Linked DNA regions of Tolumonas auensis DSM 9187. The protein of the gene in region 2 interacts with the protein of the main gene of each other region in a pairwise test. Links are inferred from orthologs where the notes say so. Each region holds a gene or a part of one and is shown on either strand. Other genes may lie near its edges.

Region 1 (7,008 bases), 910 kb from region 2 along the record:
AGCGCATCCATAATCCGTTTCCCGAAAAACTGATAACGCACCAGGATCCACGCGATAATGGAGCCAAAAAAGGTGTTCAGTAATGCCGCAACGGCAGAAGCACCAAAACTCAGTTTGTAAGAGGCAACTACGCGGGGACTGCTGACTACCTGCCAGAATTGGCCCATGTCTTGTTTGGTGACGCTGTAAAGTACCAGCGCGGACAGTGGCAGCAGCACCATCAGGCTCAGATATAACAGACTGAAACCTAAGGTTGGGGCAAAGCCCGGCAACACAGAATGAGATCGAAAACGCATGAATAAGTTCCTCACTATACGGCGCATTTCACGTCGCTTTATGCGTATTCTTCAGGCTGTTGTGCAGTAAAACAAATAAGAAAAAAAGCAATCTATATGTGTTTTTTGGATATAGACAACTAATTGAAAAATAAGAGTTAAAAATAAGCCAGCCTGATAGTGGTTAGCTAAATCACAGTAATTACTGATATTTAATCATTGTCAGTCAAAAACCATAATCCTGCTCTGTATCCGGAAATCAGGCCTCTTTAGATAATTGTTGGCAATGCCAGTGCAGCAATTCCAGCCCTTCCGGCCATGTTCCATGCCCGGATTCTGCATTGATATGACGCAACGGTCCCAGCAGGCTGAGCGGCAGTCGCCAGCGCTGGCTCCAGAAACAGACCCGGTCCAGCGGCATCCAGGGATCATTGCTGCTTGCGATGATGCGTCCCGCTACAGGTGCCGGATGATTAATCAGCGCTTCCTGCACCCCCAGTAAATCCGGATCCGCCGGCGCGACCAGAAACAATGAGCTTACTTTTTCCGGTAACTGACGCGCTGCATACAGGCTCGCAAGACAACCGAAGGAGTGCGCGACCAGCGTCAGGGGTTCCTGGCTGTTTTCCAGCAGACGGATCACGGGCGCAGCCCAGCGCAGTAAATCCGGCGTGGTCCAGTCTGATTGCTCGACACGCAACCAGTGCGGATTTTGCTGATGCCACAGCGTTTGCCAGTGTTGCGGGCCGGAATCATATAAACCGGGAACGAGCAGAATATTGTTCATAGCAGATACTCTTATACCAACATACACCCCCGCCTAGGTGAGGCTGTATCTTCACCGAAAAATTATTGTCCTGGCTGATACACCTGATCAAAGGTGCCACCGCTGGCGAAATGTTTCTGCTGCGCCTTAGCCCAGTCACCTTCCAGCTCTCGAATAGTAAACAGCTTTACCGGTGCAAATTTTTTCGCAAACTCTTTGGCGATCACCGGATTGCTCGGGCGATAGTAATGCTTACCCGCTATCCGTTGTGCTTCATCGGAATAGAGGTGTTCCACATATGCCTTCGCGACAGCTTCCGTACCGTGTTTTTTCGCCACTTTATCCACGACCGCAACCGGCGGCTCAGCCAGAATCGACTCCGATGGTGTGACCAGCTCAAATTTATCTTTACCCAGCTCATTCAGTACCAGATACGCTTCATTTTCCCAGGCAATCAGCACATCACCCAGATCGCGCTCGACAAAACTGGTGGTCGCAGCCCGTGCACCGGAATCCAGCACTTTAACATTACGGTATAACTTGCTGACGAAATCCCGGGCACCTTGCTCATTACCGGTTTTATGCAAGGCATAACCCCAGGCGGCCAGATAGTTCCAGCGGGCACCGCCGGAGGTTTTCGGATTCGGCGTCACCACTTCGATGTCCGGGCGAATTAGATCATCCCAGTCTTTGATCTGTTTCGGGTTATCTTTGCGGACTAAAAATACGATGGTGGAAGTAAATGGTGCTGCGTGATTCGGCAGTTTGCTTTCCCAGTCTGCCGCCACTAAACCCTGCTGCGCAACTTTATTAATATCCTGAGCCAGCGCCAACGTGATCACATCAGCACTAAGCCCCTCAATCACCGCACGGGCCTGTTTGCCGGATCCACCATGAGATTGATTCACATCAACGGTATCGCCATGTTGCTGTTGCCAGTATTGTGAAAAAATCCGGTTGTAATCCTGATACAGCTCACGGGTTGGATCGTAAGACACGTTCAGTAAAGTCACTTCGGCGGCGAATACAGATTGCGAGGTTAATGCAGCCAGTAATCCCAATGCTGACAAGACTGATTTTTTCATGGCGGACTCCTTCACTTACGCATGCTGCTAAAGTGCCGGAAGAACGCCCTGAACAGAACTAAATAGATTCGCTTTAATTATCCAAAAAAAGCATAAAGAAATTGATTTTCTGAGTAATTACACCCATTTTCGCAATTTAAGCCAGGTTAATATGCTACTGGCAAATATAAGCAATAACAGACAAAAACCCACAAATCCCCATGGCGAATCATTTCCCGGAATACCGCCAAGGTTGACACCCAGTAATCCGGTACAGAACGACAGTGGCAAAAACACCATGGCAAACAGTGACATAATATAGGTACGCCGGTTCATCGCTTCTGTCATTAAGGCATTAATTTCATCGGCTAACAGTGACGTCCGCGCGATGCTGGCATCCAGATCTTCCAGCCAGCGCCCCATACGATCGGCGATATCCTGTAAATGCCGCAGATCATCCTTTTCCAGCCAGTTAATTTTTTCATTTGCCAGACGACTAAACACATCACGCTGCGGCGCCAGATAACGGCGCAACACTATCAGCTGGCGGCGGATCTCCACCAGCTCACGCCGCGATGGCATCCGGTGCCCCAGGATTTCATCTTCCAGCCGGACAATCTTGTCCATGAGCTCATCAATAAAATCCCCGGCCTGTTCCGCCAGATTTTCACAGACATCGACCAGCCAGTCGGCGGTGGACTTAGGGCCCAGCCCCTGACGTAAATTACGGACGATCTGTTCCACGGCATAGACCCGCCGGTGACGGGTGGAAACAATCAGTTTTTCAGTAATATAAAAACGGATGGCGACCATATGATCCGGCCGCTGCCCCTCGTTATGATTGATGCCTCGCAAGGTCAGTAACAAGCCACCGTTCACTTTGACCAGTTTAGGCCGGTTACTTTCCCCGAGCAGAGAATGCCGGATCACATCCGGTAATAACGGGGAATGATTTAACCACTCTTTCGCGCTTTCGGCGGAGTAATCCAGATGCAGCCAGCAACGTTCCACCGGCACCGTACCACCGGCGGACAGTTTATGATAACGACCATTACCATCCAGCTGCATGGCCAGCACCGGTTCCAGTGGCACCAGTGCCTTAGGTGGATGAAGCGGTGATTTTGGATGAGAGTGGAACGGTAAATTCTCCGACATATTCAGCCTTTACAGTCAGGAAAGCGGATTGTTACAAAGAGGGTGCCATGGACAATCGATCAGATGATCGTTCACCATCCCCACCGCCTGCATATAAGCATAACAGATGGTGGGACCAACAAATTTAAAGCCAGCTTTTTTCAGTGCCTTAGACATGGCTTCTGCCTGTGGTGTGGAAACCGGGACTTCCGAACTGTGTTGCCAGTGATTAATCATGGGGTTACCGCCGACAAACTGCCAGATCCAGGCAGAAAACTGAATGCCTTGCTGCTGCAGAGCCAGATAGGCCCGCGCATTCTGAATGATGGCCTGAATCTTTAACCGGTTACGGATAATTCTTTGATCGGACATCAGTTCATTCACCTGCTGCTCATCAAACGCCGCCAACACTAACGGATCAAAATCGGCAAACAATGCATGATAATCAGGGATGCGTTTCAGTATCGTCAGCCACGATAAACCGGCCTGCTGCCCTTCCAGACACAGCATGGCAAACAGCTTCCGATCATCATATTCCGGACGGCCCCATTGCTGGTCGTGATAATCAATATAGTCAGGATCACGCATGATCCAGGCACAATGTCGTTCCATACGCACTCCCCGGTACAATTTGCCTATATTCCCGCCGTTTACGGGGTTATACTTCTTCAGTTTATCCGCGCAGTATTCACTGACTAATCAAGCGTATTATCTATCATGCAGAAATTTGATATCAAAACATTTCAGGGACTCATTTTATCCCTGCAAGATTACTGGGCCCGCCAGGGTTGTGTTATTTCACAACCGCTCGATATGGAAGTGGGTGCTGGTACTTCACATCCAATGACTTTCTTACGCTCCATTGGTCCGGAACCGATGAACTGTGCTTACGTGCAGCCATCCCGTCGTCCGACCGATGGTCGCTACGGTGAAAACCCTAACCGTTTGCAACACTACTATCAGTTTCAGGTCATTCTGAAGCCGTCCCCGGATAACATCCAGGAATTGTATCTCGGTTCACTGCGTGAACTGGGTTTTGACCCGCTGGTCCATGATATCCGTTTTGTTGAGGATAACTGGGAAAACCCAACACTGGGCGCCTGGGGCTTAGGCTGGGAAGTCTGGCTGAACGGTATGGAAGTGACGCAGTTTACTTACTTCCAGCAAGTTGGTGGCTTAGAGTGCTTCCCGGTGACCGGTGAAATCACTTACGGTCTGGAACGTCTGGCGATGTATATCCAGGGCGTGGACAGTCTGTATGATCTGGTCTGGGCTGACGGTCCGCTGGGTAAAGTAACCTACCGTGACGTGTTCCATCAGAATGAAGTAGAACAGTCTACTTACAACTTCGAACATGCCGATGTACCGTTCCTGTTCCAGTTGTTCGATCAGTGTGAAAAAGAGTGTCAGCATCTGCTGAACCTGGAGCTTCCACTGCCATTGCCAGCTTATGAACGTATTCTGAAAGCGGCTCATGCCTTTAACCTGCTGGATGCCCGTCATGCGATTTCTGTGACTGAGCGTCAGCGCTACATCCTGCGTATCCGTACGTTATCCAAAGCGGTGGCTGAAGCCTATTACGCCGCCCGCGAACGTCTCGGTTTCCCGATGTGCAAAGCAACTCAAGCGTAAAGGTATTTAGCAAATGGCGACTGAAAATTTTTTAATTGAACTCGGCACTGAAGAGCTGCCACCAAAAGCGTTGCGTAAACTCGCGCAGGCCTTTGCTGATAACTTTACTGCCGAGCTGGATAAAGCTGGTCTGGCACATCAGGGCGTACAGTGGTTTGCAGCCCCTCGCCGTCTGGCGCTGAAAGTAGCTGCGCTGGCTGACAAACAGGCTGACAAACAGGTCGAAAAACGCGGCCCTGCGGTTTCTGCTGCGTTTGATGCGGCAGGTAACCCGACGCCGGCCGCCGCTGGCTGGGCAAAATCTAACGGTATTGAGGTTGCTCAGGCTGACCGTCTGGCTACCGACAAAGGTGAATGGCTGGTCTATCGCGCTAACGTTGCCGGCCAGCCAACTACCGGACTGCTGCCAGCGATGGCTGCAACCGCGCTGGCAGGTCTGCCAATTCCGAAACCAATGCGCTGGGGTGCAAAACGCACCCAGTTTATCCGTCCGGTGCATACCCTGTGTATGCTGTTCGGCGCTGAACTGGTTGATGGTGAAATCCTGGGTCTGCGCTCAGCCCGCATTATCCGTGGTCACCGTTTCATGGGTGAAGCGCAGTTTGAAATCAGCCATGCTGACCAGTATCCGGCCCTGTTGCTGGAAAAAGGTAAAGTGCAGGCAGATTACGAAACGCGTAAAGCCTTCATTAAGGCCGGTGCCGAAGCAGCTGCGCAACAGCTGGGCGGTATTGCTGATATTGAAGAATCTTTGCTGGAAGAAGTCACCTCGCTGGTTGAATGGCCGGTGATCCTGACTGCTACCTTCGAAGAAAAATTCCTGGCAGTACCAGCAGAAGCATTGGTGCACACCATGAAAGGTGACCAGAAATACTTCCCGGTGTATGACAACAACGGTAAGTTGCTGCCGAACTTCATTTTCGTCAGCAACATCGAATCGAAAGACCCGGCGCAGATTATTCAGGGTAACGAACGTGTGGTACGCCCTCGTCTGTCGGATGCGGAGTTCTTCTTCAACACCGATAAAAAACACTCGCTGGCTTCCCGTCTGGAAAGTCTGGATACCGTGTTGTTCCAGCAACAGCTGGGCACACTGAAAGACAAGTCTGTGCGTATTGCTGAAATGTCGGCGTTCATCGCTGCACAAATCGGCGCGGATGTAGAGCATGCGACCCGTGCCGGTCTGCTGTCCAAATGTGATCTGATGACCAACATGGTGATGGAGTTTACCGACACGCAAGGCGTGATGGGTATGCACTATGCGCGTCACGATCATGAAGCAGAAGATGTGGCCGTGGCACTGAACGAACAGTACATGCCGCGTTTTGCCGGTGATAACCTGCCAAATGGTCTGGTGGCCTGTGCCGTAGCCATCGCTGACAAGCTGGATACCCTCGCCGGTATCTTCGGTATTGGCCAGGCGCCGAAAGGCGATAAAGATCCGTTTGCGCTGCGTCGTGCTGCGATTGGTACCCTGCGTATCATCGTAGAAAAACAGCTGGATCTGGATCTGGTCGATGTAGTCAGCAAAGCTGCTGAACTGTACGATGGCAAAATCAGCAACAAGTCTGTGGTAGATGAAGTTGTCGATTTCATGCTGGGCCGCTTCCGCGCTTCTTACCAGGAAGCCGGCATTGCGGTTGACGTTATTCAGGCCGTGCTGGCGCGTCGTCCGACTCGTCCTGCCGACTTTGATGCGCGTGTAAAAGCCGTGAGCCACTTCCGTACTCTGGATGCAGCCGAAGCGCTGGCCGCTGCGAACAAACGTGTCAGCAATATTCTGGCTAAGTTTGATGGCAAGCTGAAAGACAGCGTGGATGCTGCCCTGCTGCAGGATCCGGCAGAACAGGTTCTGGCCCAGCAGGTTGCTGCGATGGAAACCAAACTGGCGCCACTGTTTGCTAATGGCGAATATCAGCTGGCGCTGACCGAGCTGGCCGCGTTGCGTGAAGCAGTTGATACCTTCTTTGATAAAGTGATGGTAATGGCCGATGATGAAGCCCTGAAGCTGAATCGTCTGACTCTGCTGGCGCGTCTGCAAGCCCTGTTCCTGCAGGCGGCGGATATTTCGTTACTGCAGCAATAACCGGCAGCTGCACAAGACCCAAGGCCCGGTATTCCGGGCCTTGTTTTTTCT
Region 2 (7,028 bases):
GCTGTATCGTATTGCGGTTAATACGGCAAAGAATTATCTGGTCTCTAATGGCCGCCGTCCGCCGGGAATGGATGTCGATATCAGTGATGCAGAGCAATATGATTCAGGTGATGCATTACGTGATATAGCCAGTCCGGAACGCTTACTGTCATCCGACCAGGTTCGCAAGACGGTAGTGGATGCATTGCAGTCATTACCTGAAGATTTACGAACAGTCATTACGCTACGGGAGATAGAGGGATTGAGCTACGAGGAGATCGCCGAAGTAATCGGATGTCCTGTCGGTACGGTTCGTTCCCGCATTTTCCGGGCTCGGGAAGTTATTGATAATCGTCTTAAGACCATACTGCAGGGAATAGATTAGGATTATCCTGCTTTGAAATGGAGTAACGGGTTAGTATGACAATATCAAAAGAACGCGTTTCAGCCCTGATGGATAATCAGTTGCAGTCTGAGCAATCACTAAAAGCATTGCTGGATGATCCGTCTGCATCAGCAACGTGGGAGCGTTATCATTTGATTGGTGATGCCTTACGTGATGAATTACCAGAACAGCTTGATCTCTCTCTGTTACAGCGTATAGCTGACGCCTTAGAGCAGGAGCCTGTTGTTTTAGCACCTAAGCCGCGCCTTTCTTTACTTTCTGCAGTCAAACCAAATGTAAAAAAATTTATTCAGGTTGCCGGGCAATATGGTATCGCAGCCTCAGTGGCTGTGGTCGTTCTCGTCGGTGTTCAGCAATATCAGCAAACTGATACCAGTATTAAGCAGGGACCTGTGCTTAACACAGTTCCTGTCGGTGGTGGCTCTGCTATGCCGGTTAGTGTGAATTATAATTCTGAACGAATTAACACGTCGCAACAGAAATCATCGGCTATGTCTGAGCAGCAGTTACAGGAGCAGCGCCAGCGAATAGCTCGTTTTATTCAGGATCATCAGTTACAACAACGTTTATCACCTGCTGAGCGGTAATTGAATTTTGATGCATCGTATCGTTTTAACTTTCTTTTTAATTGGCTCATTCATAACTAAAGCCTCCGCAGAACCATCGGCAGAGGCTTTGTTATTTCAGATGCAGCGCGGTTATCATCACAACAATTTTGAGTTGGTAATGGCGCATATACTACAAAATAACATTGAGCCGTTACGTCTGACGCATGGCTGGAATAACAGGACAGAAATAACGCATCTGCTGACATTGAGTGGCCGGCCAATTGAATATCTTGGAAAAAATAAGCAGGTAACATTTGCTGAGTCTGCACAAATATCTTATACGTTGCAGGAATCACAGTTACCGGGATTGTGGTTTTCTATGCTGAATTCTTCACCGGAGACTCTGCTTAAATATTACGAGGTAGTCAGCACCGGGAAAAGTCGTATTGCCGGACAGGTAGCGCAACTGGTTCGCCTGACAGCCAAAGAAGATAGTAAATATAGTTTTATCATATGGTTAGAGCAGAAAACTGGCATTCTATTGCGTCTGGATGTTAATGACGCGCAGGGTAATCTGGTGGAGCAGTATCTGGGCATTGATTTTCGTTTACTATCTGAAAATTCTACAAACATCAAAACGCTCGCCTCTATGAAAGTGCCTCCGGCTGCAACCAGCCACGATATTTATCGTGCTGAGCCTGCATCGCATCAGTGGACTCTGGGTTGGTTACCTTCGGGGTTTGTCCCGCTATCGTCTGATCAGCATAAACTGATCGGTAGTGACGAGTTAGTGGACTACTTTATGCTTAGTGATGGATTGGTGGATGTCTCTGTCTATATTTCCCGCTCATCAGCAGAAACTAAGGGCCGGGAAAAGGAACAAATTGCGATGCATGGCGCCACATCCATTTTCAGTATTAACCGGGATGATGGTGTCACGTTGACTGTAGTAGGCGAGCTGCCTTTGCTCAGTTTGCGGCGTATAGCAGAGACTATTCGGGCAAATAAGTAAGGGGATTACGATGATTGAAGCTATTGCCACGGTTGTGGCCACCCGGGCGGGTTATGTCAGTGTTGAATATCAACGTGCATCAGCCTGCGGTCACTGCCATCATCAGTCAAGCTGTGCTATCAGTTCCGGAATGGATGACGGTCAGGGGCATGGCGATCATATTATTGATATTGCATGCATACTGCCGCTGGAGATCGGACAGCAGGTCAGAGTTGGCATTCCGGAAAACGGACTGCTGAAAGGTGCCTTGCTGGTTTATATTTTGCCGTTGTTTTTTATCATGCTGGGAGCCGGTATCGGGCAAGCATTTTCTGTTGCCGGAGAAGAGTGGCCTGCCATAGCGGGTGCGGTTCTGGGAGGATATGTCGGGTTCATGCTGATGCGTCTCCGATCGGCCAGATTAACCAATGCCGAATATAAACCGGTTATTCTCGGAGTCACTATTCCGGTCATGCAGAACCGTTGTAACTGAAATATTAATGATTGCCTTGTGCTCATTCAGAGCGCGAGTGCAATCAGTCACTACTAATCATAGCTCTGCTGCTACTAATCCAGTAAAATCCTGCTCAAATTATCGTTAATTACATGCCATCAGATAAATAAGACCTCATGAAAAATATTCGTAACTTCTCTATTATTGCCCATATTGACCATGGTAAATCCACACTGTCAGACCGCTTGATTCAGATGTGTGGCGGTCTCAGCGAACGAGAAATGCAGGCGCAGGTTCTGGATTCCATGGATCTTGAACGTGAACGTGGGATCACGATCAAGGCGCAGAGTGTTACGCTGGATTACAAAGCTAACGATGGCGAAACCTATCAGCTTAATTTCATCGATACACCCGGACATGTGGACTTTTCATATGAAGTGTCTCGTTCTCTGGCTGCCTGTGAAGGTGCATTGCTGGTTGTTGATGCGGGTCAGGGGGTTGAAGCCCAGACGTTGGCTAACTGCTATACCGCACTGGAAATGAATCTGGAAGTTGTTCCGGTTCTGAATAAGATCGATTTACCGCAGGCTGAGCCAGAACGTGTTGCGGAAGAGATTGAAGATATTGTTGGCATTGATGCCATGGATGCCGTGCGTTGCTCAGCTAAAACAGGCCTGGGTGTAGATGACGTACTGGAAGAAATTGTAAAAAGAATTCCCGCTCCGGAAGGTGATCCGGATGCACCGTTGCAAGCATTAATTATTGATTCCTGGTTTGATGATTATCTGGGTGTTGTGTCACTGGTCCGGATTAAAAATGGTTCTCTGAAAAAGAACGATAAAATTAAGGTCATGAGCACAGGTCAGACCTGGGGTGTTGATCGCCTGGGTATTTCAACGCCGAAACAGAAAGATACTCTGGCCTTAAATTGTGGCGAGGTAGGTTGGGTTGTTTGCGGTATCAAAGATATTCATGGCGCACCTGTTGGCGATACACTGACCCTTGCCAAAAATGGTGCTGAATCTGCATTGCCAGGTTTCAAAAAGGTGAAACCACAGGTTTATGCCGGTCTGTTCCCGATTTCATCTGATGATTATGAATCATTCCGCGATGCACTGGAAAAACTGTCGCTGAATGATGCATCACTGTTTTATGAACCAGAAAATTCAACTGCATTAGGTTTTGGGTTCCGCTGTGGCTTCCTGGGCATGTTGCACATGGAAATCATTCAGGAGCGTCTGGAACGAGAGTATGATCTGGATCTGATCACTACTGCACCAACGGTAGTGTATGAAATCGTTCAGACAGATGGCACGATCATTCATATTGATAGTCCGTCCAACTTGCCTGCTATTAATAACATTCAGGAATTACGTGAGCCAATTGCTGAATGTAATATTCTGGTACCTCAGGATTATCTGGGTAACGTTATTACGCTGTGTATAGAAAAACGTGGTGTACAAACCAATATGGTTTATCACGGTAATCAGGTTGCGTTGACCTATGAAATTCCGATGGCGGAAGTTGTGCTCGATTTCTTTGATCGTTTGAAATCAACCAGCCGGGGTTATGCCTCTCTGGATTATGGCTTCAAACGCTTCGATGCAGCGGATATGGTTCGTCTGGATATTATGATTAACGGTGAGCGGGTTGATGCGCTGGCTATTATCACACACAAAGATAATGCGCCATTCCGCGGTCGTCAGTTGGTTGAAAAAATGCGTGAACTGATCCCAAGACAGATGTTTGATATTGCTATTCAGGCTGCAATTGGAAATCATATTATTGCACGTAGTACCGTAAAAGCGATGCGCAAAGACGTATTAGCTAAATGTTATGGTGGCGACGTCAGCCGTAAGAAAAAACTGCTCAATAAGCAGAAAGAGGGTAAAAAGAGAATGAAATCTGTAGGCCGGGTTGACGTGCCGCAAGAAGCATTCCTCGCAATCCTGCATGTTGGAAAGGATAATTAATTAATGGCTAACACTTTTGCATTGATTCTGGTCGCTGTCACTGTGGTGACAGGACTTGTCTGGTTATTAGATCATTGGGTGCTTGTTCGTTTCAGGGCTGCGAAAGCTCGGCAGGCACAGGAATCTGCACATGCTCCGTTGACTGCAGAGGTTATTGAAAAACTAATGACTGAACCGGTCTGGGTGGAACAGTGCAAAGGCATCTTTCCGGTCATCGCAGCAGTATTGATTTTACGCTCATTTTTATATGAGCCATTCCAGATACCATCCGGCTCGATGATGCCGACATTGCTTGATGGTGATTTTATTCTGGTCAATAAATATGTTTATGGCCTGAAAGAACCCGTAACTAACCGTACTTTAATTGAAACCAGTCATCCAGCACGTGGCGATGTTGTTGTATTCAAATATCCGGAGAATCCGGGTATTGATTACATCAAACGCATCATTGGATTACCCGGCGATAAAATTATTTTCCGTAATAAAGAGCTTTATCTGCAGCCCGCTTGCAAGGACAGTAAAATTTGTCCTCAGCTGAAAAAAGTTGAAACGGAGTTTGTTGAAAGCGGGATGTTCACTCAGTTGGGAATGCCTCTGGAACATTACTCCGAGAAACTAACTACAGTTAAAAGCCATGATATTTTGATAAATAACCTTATTCCGGATCGCGCAGGTCAGTATTACCAGCAATCCGGACAGCCAGCAGGCGAGTGGGTTGTGCCTGAAGGGCATTATTTTGCGATGGGGGATAACCGCGATAACAGTCTGGATAGTCGTTTCTGGGGATTTGTACCGGAACGCAATCTGGTCGGGAAAGCGGTTGCTATCTGGATGAGTTTTGAATTCGACCGACCGGAGGGTAGTTCTGTGCCTGGGTGGATTCCGACCGGTGTTCGTTTTAATCGTATAGGCAGTATTCAGTGAATGATAAATTATCACGCTTAGAGCAAAAGCTAGGCTATCCGTTTCAGAACAAAGATTTATTAGTTCGGGCTATCACTCATCGTAGCGCCGGCTCCCGTCATAATGAACGTCTGGAGTTTTTAGGTGATTCGATCTTAAGTCTGGTTATCGCCGAAGTACTCTATCATCGTTTCCCGAATGTAAGCGAAGGGGATATGAGCCGGATGCGGGCGACGTTAGTCCGCGAAAAAACACTGGCTGAACTGGCCCGTGAATTTGCGCTGGGTGATTATCTGATCCTTGGGCCGGGTGAACTGAAAAGCGGTGGCTATCGTCGGGAATCAATACTGGCGGATACCGTTGAGGCTTTGATCGGCGCGATCTATCTCGATAGTGATCTGGATGGGATCCGAACATTAATGCTGAACTGGTACAACGAACGGCTGGATTCAATTCGTCCGGGTGTTGAGCAGAAAGATCCGAAAACTCGTCTGCAGGAGTTTCTGCAGGGGCGTCGCCGTCCGTTACCAACTTATGCGGTAACTGATGTTAAAGGGGAAGCACATAATCAGCAGTTTACTGTTGAATGTGCGATCGATGATATTGAGGCTGCGTTCGTTGGTGTTGGTTCCAGCCGCAGAAAGGCTGAGCAGGCCGCTGCTGAAAGAGCTCTGGAGCAATTAACATGACTGAAGAAAAAACCTACTGCGGTTTTGTCGCAATCGTAGGTCGGCCAAATGTTGGTAAATCGACCTTACTAAACAAGTTACTGGGACAGAAAGTCAGTATTACTTCCCGTAAACCACAAACTACACGTCATCGTATTCTGGGTATTGATACACAGGGTGCTTATCAGACCATATTTGTTGATACACCGGGTCTTCATATTGAAGAAAAGCGGGCGATCAACCGGCTGATGAATCGTGCTGCCACAAGCTCTCTGGGTGATGTGGAAATGGTTGTATTTGTCGTCGATGGCACTCACTGGACTGACGATGACGAGATGGTGCTGAATAAGTTGCGCCATATGCATTGCCCGGTCGTGCTTGCTGTCAATAAAGTTGATGTAATCAAAGACAAAGAGATCCTGTTACCGCATCTGCAAATGCTGGCACAGAAAGGTAATTTTGCTGAAATCCTGCCGATTTCTGCGGAAAAGGGTACCAACGTCGAGAAAATCCGTGAAATGGCTAAACGGTTGTTACCTGAAGGGGAACACTATTTTCCGGAAGATTACATCACGGATCGTAGCTCACGTTTCATGGCATCAGAGATTATCCGTGAGAAACTGATGCGTTTTACCGGAGAAGAATTACCTTACTCTGTTACTGTTGAAATCGAGCGTTTCAAAGTAGAAGAAGATGGATTATTTCATATCAATGCCCTGATCCTGGTTGAGCGCGAAGGTCAGAAAAAAATGGTGATCGGTAACAAGGGTGAAAAACTCAAAGTTATCGGCACCGAAGCACGCCTGGATATGGAACGGTTGTTTGGCCAGCGTGTTTTTCTGGAACTCTGGGTCAAGGTTAAATCCGGTTGGGCTGATGATGAACGAGCCTTACGTAGCTTAGGTTATGGTGATGACTGAGCCGGATTTATCGCCGGCTTTTGTCTTACATACCCGTCCGTACCGGGAAACCAGCCAGCTGGTGGATCTGTTTGTCGCTTCAATGGGCAAGGTATCCGTCGTTGCGAAAGGTTCCCGCTCACCCCGTTCTTCGGTAAAAGGGCTGCTTCAGCCCTTTTTGCCACTTCATATCCACTATGGTGGGAA

Evidence for each region.
Region 1: the proteins of lepA (region 2) and zntB interact in binary tests that used the Escherichia coli proteins (3 or more experiments, as listed by UniProt). The link is inferred for Tolumonas auensis DSM 9187 from one-to-one orthologs.

Annotation. Positions count from the first base shown.
Region 1 is NC_012691.1:11,023-18,030, reverse strand. Bases 1,253-4,108 are described here. They hold zntB (zinc transporter ZntB), read right to left. Parts: upstream 3,261-4,108; coding sequence 2,244-3,260; downstream 1,253-2,243. Other genes in these bases: glyQ (glycine--tRNA ligase subunit alpha), read left to right, coding at 3,957-4,108; TOLA_RS00050 (DNA-3-methyladenine glycosylase I), read right to left, coding at 3,276-3,851; TOLA_RS00060 (sulfate ABC transporter substrate-binding protein), read right to left, coding at 1,253-2,126. In the rest of the region: sulfate ABC transporter permease subunit CysT, read right to left, coding at 1-296; TOLA_RS00065 (RBBP9/YdeN family alpha/beta hydrolase), read right to left, coding at 535-1,062; more of TOLA_RS00060, read right to left, coding at 1,125-1,252; more of glyQ, read left to right, coding at 4,109-4,871; glyS (glycine--tRNA ligase subunit beta), read left to right, coding at 4,885-6,957. UniProt on the Escherichia coli protein: Zinc transporter. Acts as a Zn(2+):proton symporter, which likely mediates zinc ion uptake. Purified ZntB reconstituted in liposomes also binds and transports Cd(2+), Ni(2+) and Co(2+).
Region 2 is NC_012691.1:924,322-931,349, forward strand. Bases 2,077-4,952 are described here. They hold lepA (translation elongation factor 4), read left to right. Parts: upstream 2,077-2,554; coding sequence 2,555-4,351; downstream 4,352-4,952. Other genes in these bases: TOLA_RS04345 (SoxR reducing system RseC family protein), read left to right, coding at 2,077-2,417; lepB (signal peptidase I), read left to right, coding at 4,355-4,952. In the rest of the region: RNA polymerase sigma factor RpoE, read left to right, coding at 1-364; TOLA_RS04335 (sigma-E factor negative regulatory protein), read left to right, coding at 400-972; TOLA_RS04340 (MucB/RseB C-terminal domain-containing protein), read left to right, coding at 983-1,945; more of TOLA_RS04345, read left to right, coding at 1,956-2,076; more of lepB, read left to right, coding at 4,953-5,275; rnc (ribonuclease III), read left to right, coding at 5,272-5,943; GTPase Era, read left to right, coding at 5,940-6,842; DNA repair protein RecO, read left to right, coding at 6,835-7,028. UniProt on the Escherichia coli protein: Required for accurate and efficient protein synthesis under certain stress conditions. May act as a fidelity factor of the translation reaction, by catalyzing a one-codon backward translocation of tRNAs on improperly translocated ribosomes.